Regions from separate parts of the Janthinobacterium sp. Bl 1 genome, predicted to be linked through region 2. Evidence: predicted binding sites of a transcription regulator. Region 2 holds the regulator's gene; each other region holds the start of a gene.
What was found. Region 2 encodes FNR, which switches genes on or off when oxygen is low (the NO sensors DNR and NnrR bind a similar motif). Its sites were predicted from a motif close to TTGATNNNNATCAA; they were not measured.
Positions count from the first base shown of each region.

Region 1: a site for FNR is predicted at 1,093-1,106, ahead of nirK (copper-containing nitrite reductase). Genes of this name have one in related genera too.
Region 3: a site for FNR is predicted at 2,165-2,178, ahead of cydD (thiol reductant ABC exporter subunit CydD). Genes of this name have one in related genera too.
Region 4: a site for FNR is predicted at 2,950-2,963, ahead of AC4BCN_RS12320 (bacteriohemerythrin). Genes of this name have one in related genera too.

Region 1 covers NZ_CM177086.1:5,758,880-5,763,538, forward strand. The annotation lists gene nirK (copper-containing nitrite reductase) at 1-1,024, opposite strand, end outside; gene norR (nitric oxide reductase transcriptional regulator NorR) at 1,175-2,731, shown strand; gene AC4BCN_RS26020 (c-type cytochrome) at 2,746-3,087, opposite strand; gene AC4BCN_RS26025 (c-type cytochrome) at 3,099-3,428, opposite strand; gene AC4BCN_RS26030 (AAA family ATPase) at 3,662-4,531, shown strand; gene AC4BCN_RS26035 (GNAT family N-acetyltransferase) at 4,541-4,659, shown strand, end outside.
Region 2 covers NZ_CM177086.1:274,171-278,829, forward strand. The annotation lists gene ccoP (cytochrome-c oxidase, cbb3-type subunit III) at 1-639, shown strand, start outside; gene ccoG (cytochrome c oxidase accessory protein CcoG) at 644-2,026, shown strand; gene AC4BCN_RS01185 (FixH family protein) at 2,081-2,605, shown strand; gene fnr (fumarate/nitrate reduction transcriptional regulator Fnr) at 2,609-3,367, opposite strand; gene AC4BCN_RS01195 (response regulator) at 3,607-4,659, shown strand, end outside.
Region 3 covers NZ_CM177086.1:2,685,122-2,689,780, reverse strand. The annotation lists gene AC4BCN_RS12255 (amino acid ABC transporter ATP-binding/permease protein) at 1-414, opposite strand, end outside; gene cydD (thiol reductant ABC exporter subunit CydD) at 411-2,099, opposite strand; gene AC4BCN_RS12245 (GbsR/MarR family transcriptional regulator) at 2,239-2,790, shown strand; gene AC4BCN_RS12240 (PEP-CTERM sorting domain-containing protein) at 3,097-3,663, shown strand; gene AC4BCN_RS12235 (hypothetical protein) at 3,833-4,012, shown strand; tRNA gene AC4BCN_RS12230 (tRNA-Arg) at 4,094-4,168, opposite strand; tRNA gene AC4BCN_RS12225 (tRNA-Pro) at 4,262-4,338, opposite strand; gene glmM (phosphoglucosamine mutase) at 4,431-4,659, opposite strand, start outside.
Region 4 covers NZ_CM177086.1:2,698,982-2,703,640, forward strand. The annotation lists gene AC4BCN_RS12310 (TonB-dependent siderophore receptor) at 1-1,308, opposite strand, end outside; gene AC4BCN_RS12315 (hypothetical protein) at 1,633-2,472, shown strand; gene AC4BCN_RS12320 (bacteriohemerythrin) at 2,476-2,874, opposite strand; gene AC4BCN_RS12325 (hypothetical protein) at 3,173-3,328, opposite strand; gene AC4BCN_RS12330 (hypothetical protein) at 3,480-3,665, opposite strand; gene AC4BCN_RS12335 (PepSY domain-containing protein) at 3,777-4,659, opposite strand, start outside.

The DNA.
Region 1 (4,659 bases), 830 kb from region 2:
AGTACTCGCGGTCGACTTTTGACAGGCCGCCTTCCGGTTCGACCAGGATCATGCCGTACATGCCGGCCGCGATATGCTGCGGCACCAGCGGCGTGGCGCAGTGGTACACATACAGGCCCGGATTGAGCGCCTTGAAAGTGACGGTTTTTTCCTGCCCTGGCGCCACCTGCGTGTGCTGTCCGCCGCCATGGCCGCCCGTCACGGCGTGCAGGTCGATCGAGTGGATCATCTTGCTGTCCTTGGCGTTGAACAGGGTCAGTTCCACCGTGTCGCCCACCTTCGCGCGCAGCATCGGGCCGGGCACCTGGCGGTTGAAGGTCCAGTAGGTAAAACTGGTGCCGTCATCGAGCTTGCCCGGCAGTTCTACCGTCTCCATCCGGTATTTCAGGGTTTGCGGCGCGCGCGCGCCGATGGCGGTCGGCACGGAGGCGGGATTGGCCGCCACGCTGACGGCCGAGGGATCGGGGCCGCGCATCGGCGACGGCGCGGGCGTGTACAGGGCCAGCGCGGCGGCCTGGCTCGATTCGCTGGCAGCGCTGCCGGCGCCAGCGGCCTTCGGTGTTGCCGGCTCGGCCAGTGAGGTGCCGGTCACTTCCAGCTTGCCTTCCATGCCGATCTGGCGGTGGCCGGGGATCGAGCAGTAATAGGTGAACGTGCCGGCGCGCGTGACCTTGAAGCGCACGGTGGTGCTGCCGCTGTTGGCGCTGAACTTGGCCGAGGCCACATTCAGTTCCGGGATCAGCAGATCGTGCTCGGCGCCTTCGCCGCTTTTCAGCACCAGTTCCACCGTGTCGCCCACCTTGGCCGCCAGCACGGGGTTGACCTGGCCCTTGGCGTCGATGAACACCATCTTGCCGTCGACGATATTGGTTTGCAGTTCATAGCGCTTGACTGCGGCGGTAGCGGGTTTGGCGGCGGTAGCGGCGGCGCTGGCAGGGAGGCTCACCTGGGCTTGCACGGACAGGGGCATGGCCAGTACGCAGACGGCGGCGGCAATGGCGCGGAGGGAGGGAGTCGTTTTCATCAAGCTTTCCTTGGTCTTGTATGCCGGTTCGGCACCCTTACCTAGGCAATCCGTGTGCCAGGAAAAACTTGTTTTAAATCAACGATTTGAAAAATGCAGGGTCGATATGACCCTGCTCAAGCATGGTCCGTTGTACCCTGCATGGTACTTATGACCACCACTGCCATCCACCTGCTGCTACTCACCGACCTGGTCGCCGACCTGCCCGTGGCCGTGCGCCTGCAGCGCCTCGTCGGCAGCCTGCGCGCCCACTTCGGCTGCGAGGCCGTGGCCTTGCTCAAGCTCGATGGCGAGCATTTGCGCCCCGTGGCGATGGCCGGCCTGGCCAACGATGCGCTGGGACGCCGCTTCGCCGTCGCCGACCATCCGCGCCTGGCCGCCATCCTGCAGCGACGCGGCGTGCTGTGCTTCCATCACGACAGTTCCCTGCCCGATCCCTACGATGGCCTGATCGCCGAGCGGGCCGGCGAGCCGCTGCCCGTGCACGACTGCATGGGCATGGCGCTGGACCTGGAAGGCGAACGCTGGGGCGTGATCACGCTCGACGCGCTGCAGGTGGGCACCTTCGATATGCAGGCGCAGCGCGACCTGGGCGAACTGGCCTGCGCCATCGAGGCGGCCGTGCGCGTGACGCGCCTGGAAACGGAAATCCGCGCCCTGCGCCTGTCGGGCGGCGCCATGCTGGCCGATGCGCAAGCGCCGCGCGAGGAACACGATTTCGTGGGCCAGAGCAGCGCCATCACGCACTTGCTGCACGAATTGCAGGTGGTGGCCGATTCCGAGCTGCCCGTGCTGCTGCTGGGAGAGACGGGCGTGGGCAAGGAATTGTGCGCGCACCGCCTGCACCGGCTGTCGCGCCGCGCGGGCAAGCCTTTGATCCACGTCAATTGCGCGGCCTTGCCCGAGTCCCTGGCCGAAAGCGAATTGTTTGGCCATGTGCGCGGTGCGTTTTCCGGCGCCGTCAGCGACCGGCCCGGGCGTTTCGAGGCGGCCGAAGGGGGCACCCTGTTTCTCGATGAAGTGGGCGAATTGCCATTGTCGATACAGGCCAAGCTGCTGCGCACCTTGCAAAATGGCGAAATCCAGCGCCTGGGCGCGGACCGGCCGCGCCGGGTCAACGTGCGCGTGATCGCCGCCACCAACCGCAGCCTGCGCGAACATGTGCGCGACGGCTCGTTCCGCGCCGATCTGTATCACCGTTTATCCGTGTATCCCGTGCCGATTCCGCCGCTGCGCGAGCGGGGCAATGACGTGCTGCTGCTGGCCGGGGGATTCCTGGAACTGAACCGCGCGCGCCTGGGCTTGCGCAGCCTGCGCCTGTCCGCCGCGGCGGAAAACGCCTTGTGCCACTACCGCTGGCCGGGCAATGTGCGCGAACTGGAACATGTGATCAGCCGGGCCGCGCTGAAAGCCGTGATACGCGGCGCGGACCGCAAGGACATCGTGACCCTGGAAACGGATATGCTCGACCTCGATGCGCTGGAAGCGCCGGCCGGCACGGACGCGCTGCCGCTGGCGCCAGCCGCGTGCGGCATGCCGGCGGCACCGCTGCTATCGATGCATCAGATCGTGGAAGCGAGCCAGCGCCAGGCCATCCGGCAAGCGCTGGTGCTGCATCAGGATAACTGGGCCGCTGCGGCGCGGCAGCTGGGACTCGACGCCAGCAATCTGCATAAACTTGCTCGCCGGGTGGGGCTGAAAGCCTGAGCCGGCGTTACCGCTCAGCGGTGAGTGACCAGGCTGCTCGGCAAGCTGTGCAGGTAAGCGGCCAGGTCCTTGATGTCCTGGTTGCTCAGCGGTTTTACCTGGCCCGTCATGATGGCGTTGTTGCGGCCGTTGGCCTTGTCGCCCCGTTTATACGCGATCAGCGCATGTTCCAGGTAATCCTTGTGCTGGCCCGCCAGTTTGGGGTACGACGGGTCGATGGGCGAACTGTAATCCTTGCCGTGGCAGGTGGCGCAGCTGTATTTTTCGGCCAGGGCCTTGCCTGTGTTGATATTGCCGGCGGCGCTGGCGGAAAACGAGACGGTGGCGCAAACGAGGGCGGCGAGTAGTTTTTTCATCGGGCTGGTCCTCAGTTCGTCTTGGCTTGTTGCGCATAATACGCGGCGACATCGGCGATATCCTGGTCCGACAGGCTGCTGGCGATGCCCTTCATGCTGGGGTGCTTGCGGTCGCCCTTCTTGTAGGCTTGCAGCGCATTCTCGATATATTTTGCCGGCTGGCCGCCGATCATCGGCACCTGGAATACTTCAGGGAAGGTTGCCTTGTAACCGGGAATGCCGTGGCAGCCGATACACATTTCCACCTTGGCAGGGGCTGCCTTGGCGTTTCCTACAATGTCAGCCGCTGTGACGGCATTTGCTATGCCGGCAAGCACGAGAAGTGCAAATATTTTTTTCATAGTGGCAATGTGAACAAAGGTAATCGGAGAAACGCCAGAGCTGGTTTTTTTTGATTTTATGTGTTGACAATTAAGGTTGCCAATTAATCTGCTGCTTGCCGATTCTAGCCAAGATATTCTTGCAAGTCCACCTATAAAACCCGCATTGTAGGCACGCAGGCACAGGCCGTCCGCGTGACGCTGGGCCACAGTTCTGTTTATACTCACCATTTCCCTACTTTGGCAGACCGCTCATGCAAGCACAGCACCCCCAGCAAGGCCAACGCTTCGAAGGTTCCGACAGCTATGTCGCCACCGCCGACCTGAAACTGGCCGTGAATGCGGCGCTGACCCTGCAACGCCCGCTGCTGATCAAGGGCGAACCGGGCACGGGCAAGACCATGCTGGCCGAGGAAGTGGCCGCCGCGCTGAACATGCCGCTGATGCAATGGCATATCAAATCGACCACCAAGGCGCAGCAGGGCCTGTACGAATACGACGCCGTCTCGCGCCTGCGCGATTCGCAATTGGGCGACGAGCGCGTGCGCGACATCCAGAACTACATCGTCAAGGGCGTGCTGTGGCAGGCGTTCACGGCGCCCGAACCGGTGGTGCTGCTGATCGATGAAATCGACAAGGCCGACATCGAATTCCCGAACGACTTGCTGCGCGAACTGGACCGCATGGAATTCTATGTGTATGAAACGCGCGAAATGGTCACGGCGCGCCACCGTCCGCTCGTCATCATCACCTCGAACAACGAGAAGGAATTGCCGGACGCCTTTTTGCGCCGCTGCTTCTTCCACTACATCAAATTCCCGGACAAGGACACGATGGAGCAGATCGTCGCCGTCCACTACCCGCACCTGAAACAGGAATTGCTGGCGCAGGCGCTGCAAACCTTCTATGAAGTGCGCGACGTGCCGGGCCTGAAGAAAAAACCGTCGACGTCGGAATTCCTCGACTGGCTGAAACTCCTGCTGGCCGAGGACATCCCGGCCGAAGCCTTGCGCAGCAAGGACAACAAGGCCGTCGTGCCGCCGCTGCACGGGGCGCTGCTGAAAAACGAGCAGGACGTGCACCTGTTCGAGCGCCTGATGTTCATGTCGCGCACCAACCGCTAAGGAGCGCCGGTGAACGACATCAGCCCCGACAAGGTCTTCGTCCCCCTGGAACTGCACGGCATCCGCCTCGAAGCGCTGGCGCCTCACCATGCGGCCGGCCTGCGCGCGGCGGCCATGGATGGCGAACT
Region 2 (4,659 bases):
TGGAAATCGACGGGCCAGTACGAGGAAGAGCTGAAGAAGGCGGAAGCCGACTACGGTCCCCTGTTCAACAAGTACCTGAGCCAGGACTTGAAGACGGTAGCCGCCGACCCGCAGGCACAAGCCATCGGCCAGCGCCTGTTCCTGACCTACTGCGCGCAATGCCACGGTTCGGATGCGCGCGGCAACAAGGGCTTCCCCAACCTGACGGACAAGGACTGGCTGTATGGCGGCGAACCCGACATCATCAAGACCACCATCCTGCACGGCCGCAATGGGCAGATGCCACCGATGGGCGCCGCCCTCGGTTCCGAAAAAGATGTCGAGAACGTGGCCCATTATGTGCTGAGCCTGTCCGGTTCGACCTCGGATCCTGTCAAGTCGGTGCTGGGCAAGGCCAAGTTTGGCGCCTGCATGGCCTGTCATGGCGCCGATGCGAAGGGCAACCAGATGCTGGGTGCGCCGAATCTGACGGACAAGGTCTGGCTGTACGGCGGCAGCGCCGATACCATCATGGAAACCGTACGCAAGGGACGCAGCAACACCATGCCGGCCTTCAGCGATTTCCTCGGCGAGTCCAAGGTACACGTGCTGTCGGCGTATGTCTGGAGCCTGTCGAATCCTCAGACGCCCGTGAAATGATGTAATGGAACCTCAAGTCATCAAGATGTATGCGGCCCGCGAGCAGATCTACCCTCGCGAGGCCAAAGGACGCTACGCTACCTGGCGATGGGTATGCGTATGGCTTACCCAGCTCGCGTTCTACGGCTTGCCGTGGTTGACCTGGAATGGCAGGCAAGCCCTGCTGTTCGACTTGACCACGCGCAAGTTCTACATTTTCGGCGTCGTGCTGTGGCCCCAGGATTTCATCTATCTGGCGGCCCTGCTGATCATCTGTGCGTATTTGTTGTTCCTCGTCACGGCCATTGCCGGGCGGGTGTGGTGCGGGTTCTCTTGCCCGCAAACGGTATACACGGAAATCTTCCTGTGGGTCGAACGCCGCATCGAGGGCACGCGCAGCGCGCGCATGGCCCTCGACAAGCAGGGCCCGTCCGTGCGCAAGGCGTTCAAGAAGACGGCCAAGCACCTGGTGTGGGGCGCCATCGCCCTGTGGACGGGCTTTACCTTTGTCGGCTACTTCACGCCGATCAAGGAACTGGCGCAATCGGTGGTCACCTTGAATTTCGGTCCCTGGGAATGGTTCTGGGTCTTGTTCTACAGCCTGGCAACCTACGGCAACGCGGGCTGGCTGCGCGAGCAGGTGTGCAAATACATGTGCCCCTATGCGCGCTTCCAGAGCGCCATGTTCGACCAGGACACCCTGATCATCACCTACGATGCCAAGCGCGGCGAACCACGCGGCGCCATGAGCAAGAAGGCCGGCCACAACGACAAGCTGGGCGATTGCATCGACTGTACCCTGTGCGTGCAGGTGTGTCCGACCGGTATCGATATCCGCAACGGCCTGCAGTATGAATGCATCGGCTGCGCCGCCTGCGTCGATGCCTGCAACAGCGTGATGGACAAGGTCGAGCGGCCGCGTGGCCTGATACGCTACAGCACCGACCATGCGATGGAAAACAACTTCAATTCGAAGCAGATACGCCAGCGCGCCATGCGCCCGCGCGTCTTGATCTACACTTCCATCCTGGCCCTGATCATCATCGCCGTATGTACCTCGCTGGCCCTGCGCACGCCCCTGAAAATGGACGTGATCCGCGACCGCGGTTCGATGGGACGCGAAGTGGAAGACGGCATGATCGAAAACGTCTACCGCCTGCAGATCATGAACACGTCCGAGCAAAGCCAGCATTTCAAGATCAGCGCTTCCGGCTTGCCGGGCCTGACCTTGCTGACGCGCGAAGAAGTGACCTTGCAGCCGACGGAAACGCTGGGCTGGCCGATCCGCCTGCGCGTGCCGCACGGCGTGGGCGAGAAGGGCTCGAACAAGATTGCGATCGAATTGCAATCGCTGGACGACCCGTCGCTGCATGTGCGTGAAAGCGCGGTCTTCATCGTGCCGCGTTAATGCAGGAAGGCCGGTCCCCGCATGGGGGCTGGCCGTTTACACAGGAGAAATACCATGTCCGACAGTCTGAAACTGCAGCCTCCCGTTGCACCGTGGTACAAGCATCGCTGGCCATGGCTGCTGATGATCGGTCCCGGCCTGTCCGTGGTCGTCGGCAGCTTCATGGGCTATATCGCCTTTACGCAGCCCGACGCGCTGGTGGTGGGCGACTATTACAAACAGGGCAAGGCGATCAACCAGGATTTGAAGCGCGACACGATCGCCAGCGACCTGGCCATGGATACGAGCCTGGCGTACGACGTGGCGTCAGCGCGCCTGAGCGGTTCCGTGCACAGCTTCGGCAAGGCCTACCAGGGACCGCTGCAGCTGCACCTGGCGCATGCGACCCTGCCGGAAAAGGATATCAAGCTGCTGGTGCAGCCCGATGCGGCCGGCAATTTCTCGGTGCCCCTGCCGATGCTCGAACGCAGCCGCTGGCAAGTGCTGGTGGAAAACGACAAACGCGAGTGGCGCCTGTCCGGCATCTGGACCTGGCCCGTGCAACGCAGCATCGCGCTGCATGCGGATGAAGAGTTATAAGCCTTACTTGCAGACGTCCGTGCCTGCCGTAATGGCTTTCAGCTTGGCTGGTTGCAATATTTCGATCTCGCGGTTCGACACCCGCAGCCAGCCTTCCTTCTTGAATTTCGACAATAAACGGCTGACGCTCTCGATGGTCAGGCCCAGGTAGTTGCCGATTTCCTCGCGCGACATGCGCAGCTGGAATTTGCTGCTCGAATAGCCGCGCGCCTCATAGCGCGACGCCAGGTTGACGATGAAGGCGGCAAAGCGCTGCGTCGCCTGCATATTGCCCAGCAACAGCATCACGCTTTGCTCGCGCGTGATTTCCTGGCTCATCATGCGGTGGAAATGACGGAGCAGGGTCGGCATATTGCCCAACAATTGCTCCAGGCTGGAAAACGGAATTTCACACACTTCGCTGTCTTCCAGCGCCACCGCATTACAGTGGTGGCGGTCGGCGCTGATGGCGTCCATGCCCAGCAGTTCGCCGGCCATCTGGAAACCCGTCACCTGCTCTTCGCCGCCCGGATTGATCTGGTATGTCTTGAAGTGCCCCAGGCGGATCGCGTACAGGTTCTGGAACGAGTCGCCGATGCGGAACAGCGAGGCGCCGCGCACGATCTTGCGGCGGCGGCCGATGATCTGGTCCAGCCTGTCCATGTCGCCCATATCGAGGCCCATCGGCAGGCACAATTGATGCATGCTGCAGGTCGAGCATCGCGCACGCAACGCTTCCACGGTCACTGTGGGCAAGGTTGGAGTGATTAGCGCTTCAGTCATGTCGGTACCTTTTAGAAAATGCAACAACAAGTTTACTGCATACCGGGTTGCCGTGTGCCAATTTCACCGCAATTTCGCTGAATAAACGACGTTCCGACTTTAATTATATGGCAACATCGTCAAAAGCCCATGCGGGTAGGGGCATTTGTGCGGCGGCGCTTGCCAAGCTGGGGTATTGATAGGAAAATTCCTGACAGCATTATCTGCCGCCTGTGCCGCCCGGTACTGAAAAGGAAATCATGAAGCCTCTCGGCATCAAAGCAAAAGTCGCGCTGGCCACCAGCCTGACCTCGATCGCCATGATCGCGCTGGTCACCATGATACAGGTGCAGCACATGCGCGACGACTTCACCCGAGTACTGCTGAGCCAGCAGTCATCCCTGATCAGCCGCACCGCTGCCGAGCTCGACGACAAGCTGGGCATGCTGCTGCAGATCGTCACCCTGACGGCCAGGCAGCAGCCGCCGGAACTGATGGCCCAGCCGGCCCAATTGCGCCAATACTATTCGCGCCGTTCGATGCTGGTGCTGTTCGACGACGTGCTGGTGCTCGACGCGCATGGCGCCGTCGTGGCCGACATGCCGGAAGTGGCGGGGCGCACCGGCATCAACGTCGCCGAGCGCGAGTATTTCCAGACCGTGCTGCGCACGCGCCAGCCCATGATCACCGAACCGATGCTCGGCAAGTCGAGCGGCATGCCCATCGTGCAGATGGTGGCGCCCGTGCTGGCCGCCGATGGCCAGGTGGCCGGCGTGGTGATCGGCGTGCTGCGCCTGTACAAGGACAATCTGCTGGGGCGTCTGCGCTCGGAAAAGATCGGCAAGAGCGGCTATTACTTCATCCTCACGCGCGGCGCCGTGCCGCGCTACGTGCTGCATCCCGATACCAGCCGTTTGCTGCAGCCGCGCCAGCCGAGCGCCAACCTGACGACGACCCAACTGCTGAAGGAAGATGGCGAAGGCAGCATGGTCAGCACGAATAGCCGCGGCATCAAGGCCGTCAACAGCTTCAAGCGCCTGAAATCGGTGAACTGGCTGCTGGCCACCTCGCTGCCCGTCGCGGATGCCTTCGAACCGTTCGATGGCGTGCTGTACCGGCTGGTGCTGTGGAGCATCCTCGCTTCGCTGCTGGCCGCCGCCGTGCTGGGCTGGGTCACCGTGCGCCTGCTGTCGCCGCTGGTGCGCCTGCGCAACACCCTGCTGGCCCTGCGCACCAGCGGCAGCCGTTTCACCCCCGTGCCGGTGCAGCAGCGCGACGAGATCGGCGAACTGACGGAAGCGTTCAACGGCCTG
Region 3 (4,659 bases), 2.4 Mb from region 2:
CGATTCGAGCGCGTCGATATCGGCCGTCAAGCGGAACAGCAGCTTGGCGGGCTGGCGCAGCAAGCGGCTGGCCGCTTCCGGACGCGACCAGCCACGGAACAGGTGCACGCGGATGCTGGCCAGCGCGGCGAACGTGGCGTCGTGCGTGACGAGCCGCTCCGCATAGCGCGAACCCGTGCGGCCGATGGCCAGCAGGCGGATGCCGGCCGACGGGCCGAAGACGTCGAAGACGATGGCCGTCGAGGCGTGCAAGCCGGCAATCGACGTGGCCGTGATAAACCAGCCGGACAAGCCCAGCAAGGCCATGCCGGCCACCGCCGTCAGGGCCGCCAGCAAGGCGCCCACGATCAGCTTGCGGGGCTGGGCCAGCAGCAATTGCCGCAGGACGGGGTTCAAGCCAAGTGAGTTTTTCATGCGCGCAACTCCTGCACTTGGGCATGCGCATCGACCTGCACTGTGCGCTGCAGCCGGCCCGCCAGCACGGGGTCGTGCGTGGCGACGATCATCGTCTTGCCCTTCGCCAGTGCCAGCAGGGCGTCCGTCACGCGCGCCGCCGTTTCGCTGTCCAGGTGGGCCGTCGGTTCATCGACCAGCAGCAAATCCGCATGCGGATGCAGGGCCACGCGGGCCAGGGCCAGGCGCACGGCTTCGCCGCCGGACAAGCCCTGGCCGCCATCGCTGAGCATGACGGCCGGCTGCGCCTGCGCCACCTTGGCCAGGTCGGCCAGGTGCAGCGCCTGCGTTACCTGCGCGGCGTTCGCCCCCACGCGGCCCAGGGTCACGTTCTGGCTGACGGAAGCGGCAAACACGTGCGGACGCTGGCCCATCCACGCCATGCGCTGGCGCAAGGTATTAACGGTGCTGTCGGTCAGGCGCACGCCGCCAATGCGGATGTCGCCGCCGCTGGCGGGCAGCAAGCCGGCCAGCAGGGACAGCAAGGTGGTCTTGCCGGCGCCGCTGGCGCCCAGCAGGGCCACGTGCTCGCCGGCATGCACGGACAGGTCGAAGCCGTCGAACACGGGCGCCTCGCCGGGATGGGCAAAGCGCAATTGCCGAAGTTCCACGGCGGGCGCCGCCGCCACGGCCATGGCGGCGGCGGAAACGGCCGCGACTTCCACGCTGGCGCCAGGCAGGGGCACGCCATCAGCCGCCAGGTCGTGCAAACCGGCCAGGCCCGCTTCGCCAGCCGCCTTGTCGTGCCAGACGGCGGCCAGTTCGCGCAGCGGTTCGAAGAACGCGGGGGCCAGCAGCAGGATGAACAAGCCCTGCCCCAGGCTCAGCTCGCGGCCCCAGGTGCCGAAATTGATGCTGCCCAGCAGAGAGAAACCGATGAAGGCCGCCACCATGGCCACGCCGAGCGCGGAAAACAGTTCCAGCACGGCCGACGACAAAAAGGCGATGCGCAGCACCACCATCGTGCGCCGGCGTACGGATTGCGACGAGGCATCGAGCCGTTCGGCCGTGGCGTCGACGGCGTCGAGCGCGCGCAAGGTGGCCAGGCCGCACAGGCGGTCCAGCAGGAAGGCATTCATGCTGCCCATTTCCACCATCTGCGCGCGGCTGGCCGCTTGCGCGCCCATGCCGACGAGGGCCATGAAGACGGGAATCAAGGGGGCGGCGATGAGCAGGATCAAGGCGGCGATCCACGACAGCGGCGTCACCACGGCGAGGATCACGAGCGGCACGAGCATCACTTTCCAGCGCGCAGGCTTGTAGCGCACCAGATACGGCACGATGGCTTCGGCCTGCTCGGCGATGACGCTGGCCGCCTGGCCCGACTGGGCACGCTGGCGGTCCAGCGGCGAACGCTGCGCCAGCGCCTGCGCCACTTGCGCGCGCAAGGTGGACAGGTGTGCGCGCGCCGCCGCATACATGCGCCGCGCGCCCCACGCTTCGCAGCCGGCGCGCAGCACGCCCAGCAGCAGCACGCCAGCGGCCGGCAGCAGGGCCGCGCGCCAGGGTGCGCCGCCCTGCATGGCTTGCACGGCCCAGGCCAGCAAAGCCGCTTGCGGCAACCACAGCAAGGCGGCGCCGCCTTGCGCCAGGCTGGGGAGACGGGGAAGAATAAAGCGGGGCAAGGACAAGGGCGTGGTCGGCATCTTTTATACTTCTTGAGTTTTCAGAATTTTCTGTAAATTCGATATTTTGTATAATACTGCGAAACATGACATATATCAATTGACCCCACCAGTATGGCGTGAAAAAATTCAGATAATTATGAAAACTCAACATATCCAAATGACGCCGCTGATCCTGACCTTCGTCAGCCATTTCGGCGAGATGGGCAGCCGCTGGGGCTTCAACCGTACAGTGGGGCAAGTGTACGCCTTGTTATTTGTCGCGGAGCACCCTTTGCACGCGGATGAAATCGCGGAGCACCTGAGTTTTTCACGCTCGAACGTGAGCATCGGCCTCAAGGAACTGCAGGGCTGGGGCTTGATCCGCCAGTCACGCATCCCTGGCGACCGGCGCGAATATTTTTCCTCGCTGGGCGATGTGTGGCAAATCTTCCGCGTGGTGGCCGCCGAGCGCCGCCGCCGCGAAGTGGCGCCTACCCTGACGGTGCTGCGCGAATCGCTGCTGGCGCCGGCCACGGAACCCGTGGATCAATATGCGCAGGAACGCATGCGCGAAATGTATGAACTGGTCGACCTGGCCAATACCTGGTTCGACGACTTGCAGCGCCTGTCGCCCGAATCGATGGCGCAGCTGATGAAAATGGGCGCCAAGGTACAAAAGTTGCTCAACGCTAAGGATCGCCTGTTTGGCGTCAGCAACAACAACGACTGAAGCACCCGCCTCCCCCCTCCCAAAAAAGCCGAGACGCCGCTAGCACAAGCTGGCGCGTCTTGTCACGCCATTTCCTGACGTCATGTTGTCTGTCGTTAACACAAGCGGACATAGCCGTATGCGATGTTGTCAACAAAACCAATAGTATTATTTAAATTGTATTAATTTATATCAAGAGTAAGCTTGCATTTGCGTACTCGCTACGCAGAAGAACTAGATAAAAACGGGCAATGGGATGACTTCCCCGGTATGCAGGGACGCCTCCCAACACTATGAAGCGACTGTCTCAAGCACAAGGGGATTTTCATGAAAAGCATAAAGAGCATTGCCATCAGGGCATCCATGCTGGCCGCAATGACCGTACTGGCAAGTGCGGCCCAAGCCGCCACTTGGGTGGATGTGGGCCCGGCCAGCGGTTTCGTCATCGCCGGCAGCACCGTCACTTATTCGCCATCGCCGGCACTGCAGGTGAAATATTATGACGATAATCTCGTGCCACAGGATCCCTCGGACATCCAGGGTTATATCAATGGCGTGTTCGGTACCAGCCTGGGCACCGCCGTGTCGTTTTGCGAAAGCGCCACTGCGGGCTGCACAGCCGGAACGACAGCGGGCGTGAGCGGCGGCGTCAATTCGTATACGAGCGCGGCCGCCTATGATTACCTGGCCATCCACTTCGGCCAGGGCGAACTGGTGTTCCACTGGGCCGCTCCCGTGGCTGCCGGCACCACCTTCACGATCTCGGGCCTGCCCAAGGACCTGAGCAACTACAGGGCCTTCATTTCCGCCGTGCCGGAACCTGGAACCTATGCCATGCTGCTCGCCGGCTTGGGCCTTCTGGGCTTTATGGCACGCCGTCGCCAGGGAAAGTAAGCCTCATCTGCGGCAGCGGCGCACCGGCGCCCGCTGCCGCCCTCAACGCCAGCGGCCTGTTTGGCCTGTTTACGCCGCGCTTGCGGCGAAAGTCCCGCTTTTTACACTATCTTTAGACGCCCCTCGCTATGCTCGACGGCATCCACTGCTGACCGACGAGGGAGTACTCATGCATGAACAACCGTTTCAGCCACGCGCGCGCAGCGTGATCCGCCAGCACCTGCCCGTGCGGGAACGGCTGCGCCTGGCCCGACTGGCCAACAGAAAAATCATTTCGGCATGCTCGGCGCTGCTGTGCGCGGCGCCGCTGTTGTATTTGCTGAGCGTGGTGCTGTTTGCGCAGCCGTGACACGGCTTGCAGGCGAGCGATGAACAGAGATGAAGAGTGATGGCAATGCGACAGGCTGTCGCATGCATGGCCAGCATGAGCTGGTCCGCCCAGAGGGAATCGAACCCCCATTCACGGTTTAGAAGACCGTTGTCCTATCCGTTGAACGATGGGCGGAAGGTGCAGTATTTTAATCCATGCGCGCCAGCAATGAAATGCCAGCGCGAAATAGAAAACGGGCTGTCATTTCTGACAGCCCGCTTATGACTTTGGTCGGAGTACAAGGATTCGAACCTTGGACCCCCTGGTCCCAAACCAGGTGCGCTACCGGGCTGCGCCACACTCCGAAGACAAGATAATAACGCCCCCACCCAATTTCGTCAATTGCCATAGACGAATTAGATGGAAATAACTATCGGCGCTGCCCCGTGCCTGTCCCTTAAGCGCCAACTTTATCGGCGATGCGGCGCGCCATGCTCTCGGCCTTTTCCTTGTCCTTCGCTTCCACCATCACGCGGATCAGCGGTTCCGTGCCCGAAGCGCGGATCAGCACGCGGCCCGTGTCGCCCAGCTCGGCCTCGACCAGCTCTTTCTCGGCCACCATGGCGGCATTTTTCTGCCAGTCGAAACCGGGCGCCACGCGCAGGTTGATCAGGGTTTGCGGGAAC
Region 4 (4,659 bases), 2.4 Mb from region 2:
CGAGCCGTCCGGATGGAAGACGGGGCGGGGAATGTTGCCCGTCCAGCTGCGGTAATCGGGAACGAAGGCCGGGTAATCGATGTCCGCATCGCCTCCCAGCGAACGGGCGCGCTGGTTGCCGCCGTTCCAGCCGACGATGGCCGTGTGCTTGCGCCCCAGCAAGGTGAACGGGCCGCTGGCGTACAGGTCGAAATTGTCGTTGGTAGTCTTGCCCGGACCATAGGCGCCCGTCCACAGGAGCATGCCTGCGCCCGTGGCCGGGTCTGGATGGCCGCCACCCGCATAGGCGACGGTGGTGCGGTTCGTGCTTTCCGTGCGCGCGTAGCCCAGGTGCATATTCCAGTTGCCGGGCAGGCGCTGGTCCAGCGACGTGAACAGCGTGTGCTGCTTGTTGGCCCAGGTGCTCCATGGCGTCGTAAGGCTGGTGTTGCGCGGCAAGTTCGCCAGGCTGCCATCCGCATTCCAGTAAGGCACGGCGCCCCAAGTGGCGCCTGTGGGCTTGTTGTCCTGGAAGTCGACGCCGGCCGTCAGCAGGGTGCCGGGGCGCAAGTCCGCCTCGACGATGACCATGCCGACCGTCTTGCGCTCGTGATACATGTCCAGGTAGGAATCGCGTTTTTGCCAGGCCAGGGCCGTGCGCGCCCGCACGCTGCCCTCCGCGTTCAGCGGCGTGGACAGGTCGGCTTCGAAGCGCTGGTCATCCCAGCGGCCCATGATCAGGCCGGCGCTGGCCTGGAACTCCTTCGTGGGCCGCTTGCGTATCATGTTGATGGTGGCCGACGGGTCGCCCGTGCCGCCCATCAAGCCCGTGGCGCCGCGCACGACTTCGATGCGGTCGTACAAAATCGTGTCTTGCAGCGGTGCATTGCCGCCGCGCGCCATGCCGTCGATCTGGAGATTGTTGATGCCGAAGCCGCGCGCATAAAACCGCGTGCGCTCCGTGTCGTTCTGGCCCACCTGGATACCCGTCGTCTGCGCCAGCGCCTGGTCCAGCCGCACGGCGCCCAGGTCGTCGAGCAACTGGCGCGTGATGACGCTGACCGATTGCGGCGTTTCGCGCAAGGTCAGCTCCATGCGCGTGGCGCTGCGCGCTTCGCCTGCCGTGTACGACTGCGTGCCTTCCGTCGTCGCGGCCGACTGGCCCAGCACGGTGACGGCCGGCATGGTGACGTCGGCCGCGGCGACATCGGCGGCCTGTGCCGGCAGGGCCACGCCGGCGGCGAGGCTCAGCAGGGCAAGGTGTAACAGACGGGGGAGGGGGCGCAAGGCGGGCTGGCGCGAAGAAGAGGAGACTGTCGTTGATTGCATCATTTTCCTGGAATATTTTTAGTCGTGAGTGTTCCTATCTCGTCTGGCGAGGTGCGCAGTAGCTGGGGGGATGGCGTGACGCTGGCCCGTGGTCTGGCTTGGATAGCAGTTCCACCGCAAGGCCCGGCGCGGACGGGCAGTGGAAAGGAAGGGCGCGCGATTCCCGTCAATTTCTTGAATAGGAATCATTATCAATATAGGTGGTATTTGCCAAATAATCAAGCGTGCGCACCAAAACCGTGCAGAAGCCCATGGCGGCGTAAGGTCTGGCCTTCTGCGATAATGCACGCGCTGACAAAATATTTTCCTCATTGAAAGAAATGCATGCGTACATGGATCGCTTGTGCCGGATGGTTGTGTGTCGTGTCGCTGGGCCAGGCTCAGGAACACGCGACGCCGCCGGCTGTTCCCGCGCCGCTGCAGAGCGCCAGCGTGCCGCCCGCCGCCGCCGTCATATCGCCACCTGTTGCCCCGGTAACGCGCGCCGCGCCAGAGGAAGAGGCCTTGCCTGCGCAAACGGTGACGATCACGGCCAGCAGCGACGCCAAGGCGCCGCGCGTGCGCTTCACGGCTTACCGCGAAAGCTATCTGACGGCCAGGAAAGTGTGGCAAGTGTCGAGCGGCAGCGTGGTCATGGCCCTGCGCCTGATTCCTGCCAAGCTGAGCGCTACCATCGACGACGTGCGCGTGGCCTTGCAAGGCAATGGCGCGCCCATGCCGATCAAGGTATCGGACGGCGGCGTGTTTGTCGTGCCTCTCAATGACGATATCGCCGCGCAGGATGGCACTTTCCTGGTGAACAAGGGCAGGGGCGAGCTGACGGCGAATATCGTCCTGCAGCCCGCCGTGGCGCGCGATGCGTGGAACGTCACGCGCGTGGGGCAAGTCTTGCGCGACGCGCGGCGCGCCGTGCGGGCCATCACGCCGTGGTACAAGCGGCCGTTCGCCAGCGACGTGCAATCGCTGGCCTTTTGCGCGGCCGAGCGGGGCAGCGCCTTGCAGTTGATGGATGGCGAGCAGCTGATCGCCACCTTGCCCATGAACGAGGCGGCCGTCAACGACATCAACCAGCCCGTGTTTTGCAAGATTTTCGATGGCGAAGACAAATACCCGGGACACTACCGCGTGGTCATGCCCGAGCAGGCGACGGTGCTGCTGCTGTAGAGGCTAGTTGGGCTGGCGCTGCACCAGTTCCAGCGCCGCCGCCAGGGCCAGGTCCATGGTGGCCTGGTGGAAGATCAGCCATTGCGGCAACAGCGACAGCGCATGGCGTCCCTGTTCCAGGTCGCCTTCATCGACGGCGGCCCAGGCATGGTGCAGGCCGCTGAGCACGCGCGCATGCTGTTCGCGGTGGTTGGCCAGCGAGGGAAAGGCGATTTGTTCCATCAAATCCTCTTCCTCGCGGAAATCGCGTTCGACGGCCGCAATCAGCTCGCGAAACGCCACGCTGAAATGCTGGTCGCCCAACTGCTGCAGCCGCGCCAGCTCCTGAAACAGCGCCTCATGCGCCTCGTCGATGACGGGAACACCCAGCGCCATCTCATCCTTCCAATGCGATTTACCCATGCCGATGCTCCCGGTTAAGTCCGTCGCGGTGCGAAGCGGACTGTTCCAGTGTGGGCGCAGCGAAGAGGGAAATCCATGACCTGGATCAAAAGTATGGTGAAGAGGGGGCGAGGAAAACAAAGCAAAAACAAATGGATGTAGGAACCAATTTCCCCTCCGTAATAAAGCGGTTTCAGCGATGCGCCGCGTTACCGAGCGCCGCTGAAAAACGCCGCTGGCAAGGCGCCGTGCCGAAGGCAGTACGAATGTACGACGAGGCACGGCAACGCGGTCAGCGGTGTTTTCTCAGCCACGCGTCTTATTGCCGAGGCCAATGGCTCCACATGGCATGCGCATCGACATTGGGCACCTGCAACTGCTGCCCGGCGGACAGCTGCATCGTATCCCTCAACACGAGGGGGGCAAGCATCAGGGCCGACAGGGCAAGGCAGGCCAGCACTTTGAGCGTCAACATGGTCGTCTCCCGGTGTCCCGGCGGCGGCGCGGGGATGCGGCGTCTGCCGGTCACTTCCTTATGTACTACCATGCTTGCAGTTTAGTTCATCTGGTCGTAACTTCAACTTATTGCTGTGATGCACTGCACCAGTTCGCCTGCTGCCAGGGGCCTATTTGGCCTTGCGGCTGCGCCGTGGCTTGCCTGCGGGAGGCAGCAAGGAATCGAACCACACTTGCGTCAACTGCCGCGTATTTTTCGCCGCCTCGCGCTTGACGGCGGCCGTGGCGTGGCCGCGCGCCGTGTTGGCGATGCGGTTGGCGGCGCTCAGGTACATGCTCATCCAGGGATTTTTCATGGCTAGCCTCGCAGGCAGTGGGTGGGAATGCCTCCACTCTAGTCCGATGGCTGGTGCTGACCGTGCGCCTGCCCACATAGCCGGGCGGCGCGGACGGCAGGCTGATCTAAATCAATACACGTCGCGGCGGTAGCGTCCGGCCGCCAGCAGGGTGTCGAGGCCCTCCTGGCCCAGCACTTCTTGCAGTACAGCATCGATTCCTGCCGCCATGCCTTGCAGACTGCCGCACACGTAGACGATGGCGCCTTGCGCCAGCCACTCTCGCAGCTCGTCAGCGTTGGCGCGCAGGCTGTCTTGCACGTATTCCCGGGTTTCGCCATCGCGCGAAAAGACCCTGTCCAGGCGCGCCAGGTGGCCAGCGTCTAGCCAGCCTTGCAACTCTTCGCCGCAGACGCTGTCAAAAGCTTGCTGGCGCTCGCCGAACAGCAGCCAGTTGCGGGCCAGCCCCGCCCGCTGGCGCGCGCGCAAGTGGGCACGCAGGCCGGCCAAGCCGGAACCGTTGCCGATATAAATGCAGGGCACGTCGGCCAGGGCGGGCGCGAAGGCGGGATTGGCTTGCAGGCGCAGGCGGATGCGGGCGTCCAGCGGGGCGAAGCGGGTGAGCCAGCCGGAACAGACGCCAAATCCCTGGTTCTCAATGCACGCATGGCGTTCCTGGCGCACCAGCAATTGCAGTTCACCATCGGATGGCAGCGAAGCGAGCGAATAGCTGCGGGGTGCGTGGTGCGCATTATCTGCATCGCCATCGCTGCCATCGGCATTGCAGGCGATGATTTCGGCCAGCGCGCCCGCTTCCCATGTGGCGCCGGCAGGGCCCGTCAAGGTGATTTCATGCAGTTCGCCACCCTGGCTGCCAGGGTTGAGCAGCACGCGGCGCGCCAGGCGCCACTCGGCATACGACGCTTCTTCCTGCACGCCGATGGCGTCGATGGCGCTGCCGCTGCAGCGGGCCAGCGCTCGGGACCAGTCGGCCAGGGCGGCGGGGTCGTGCTTG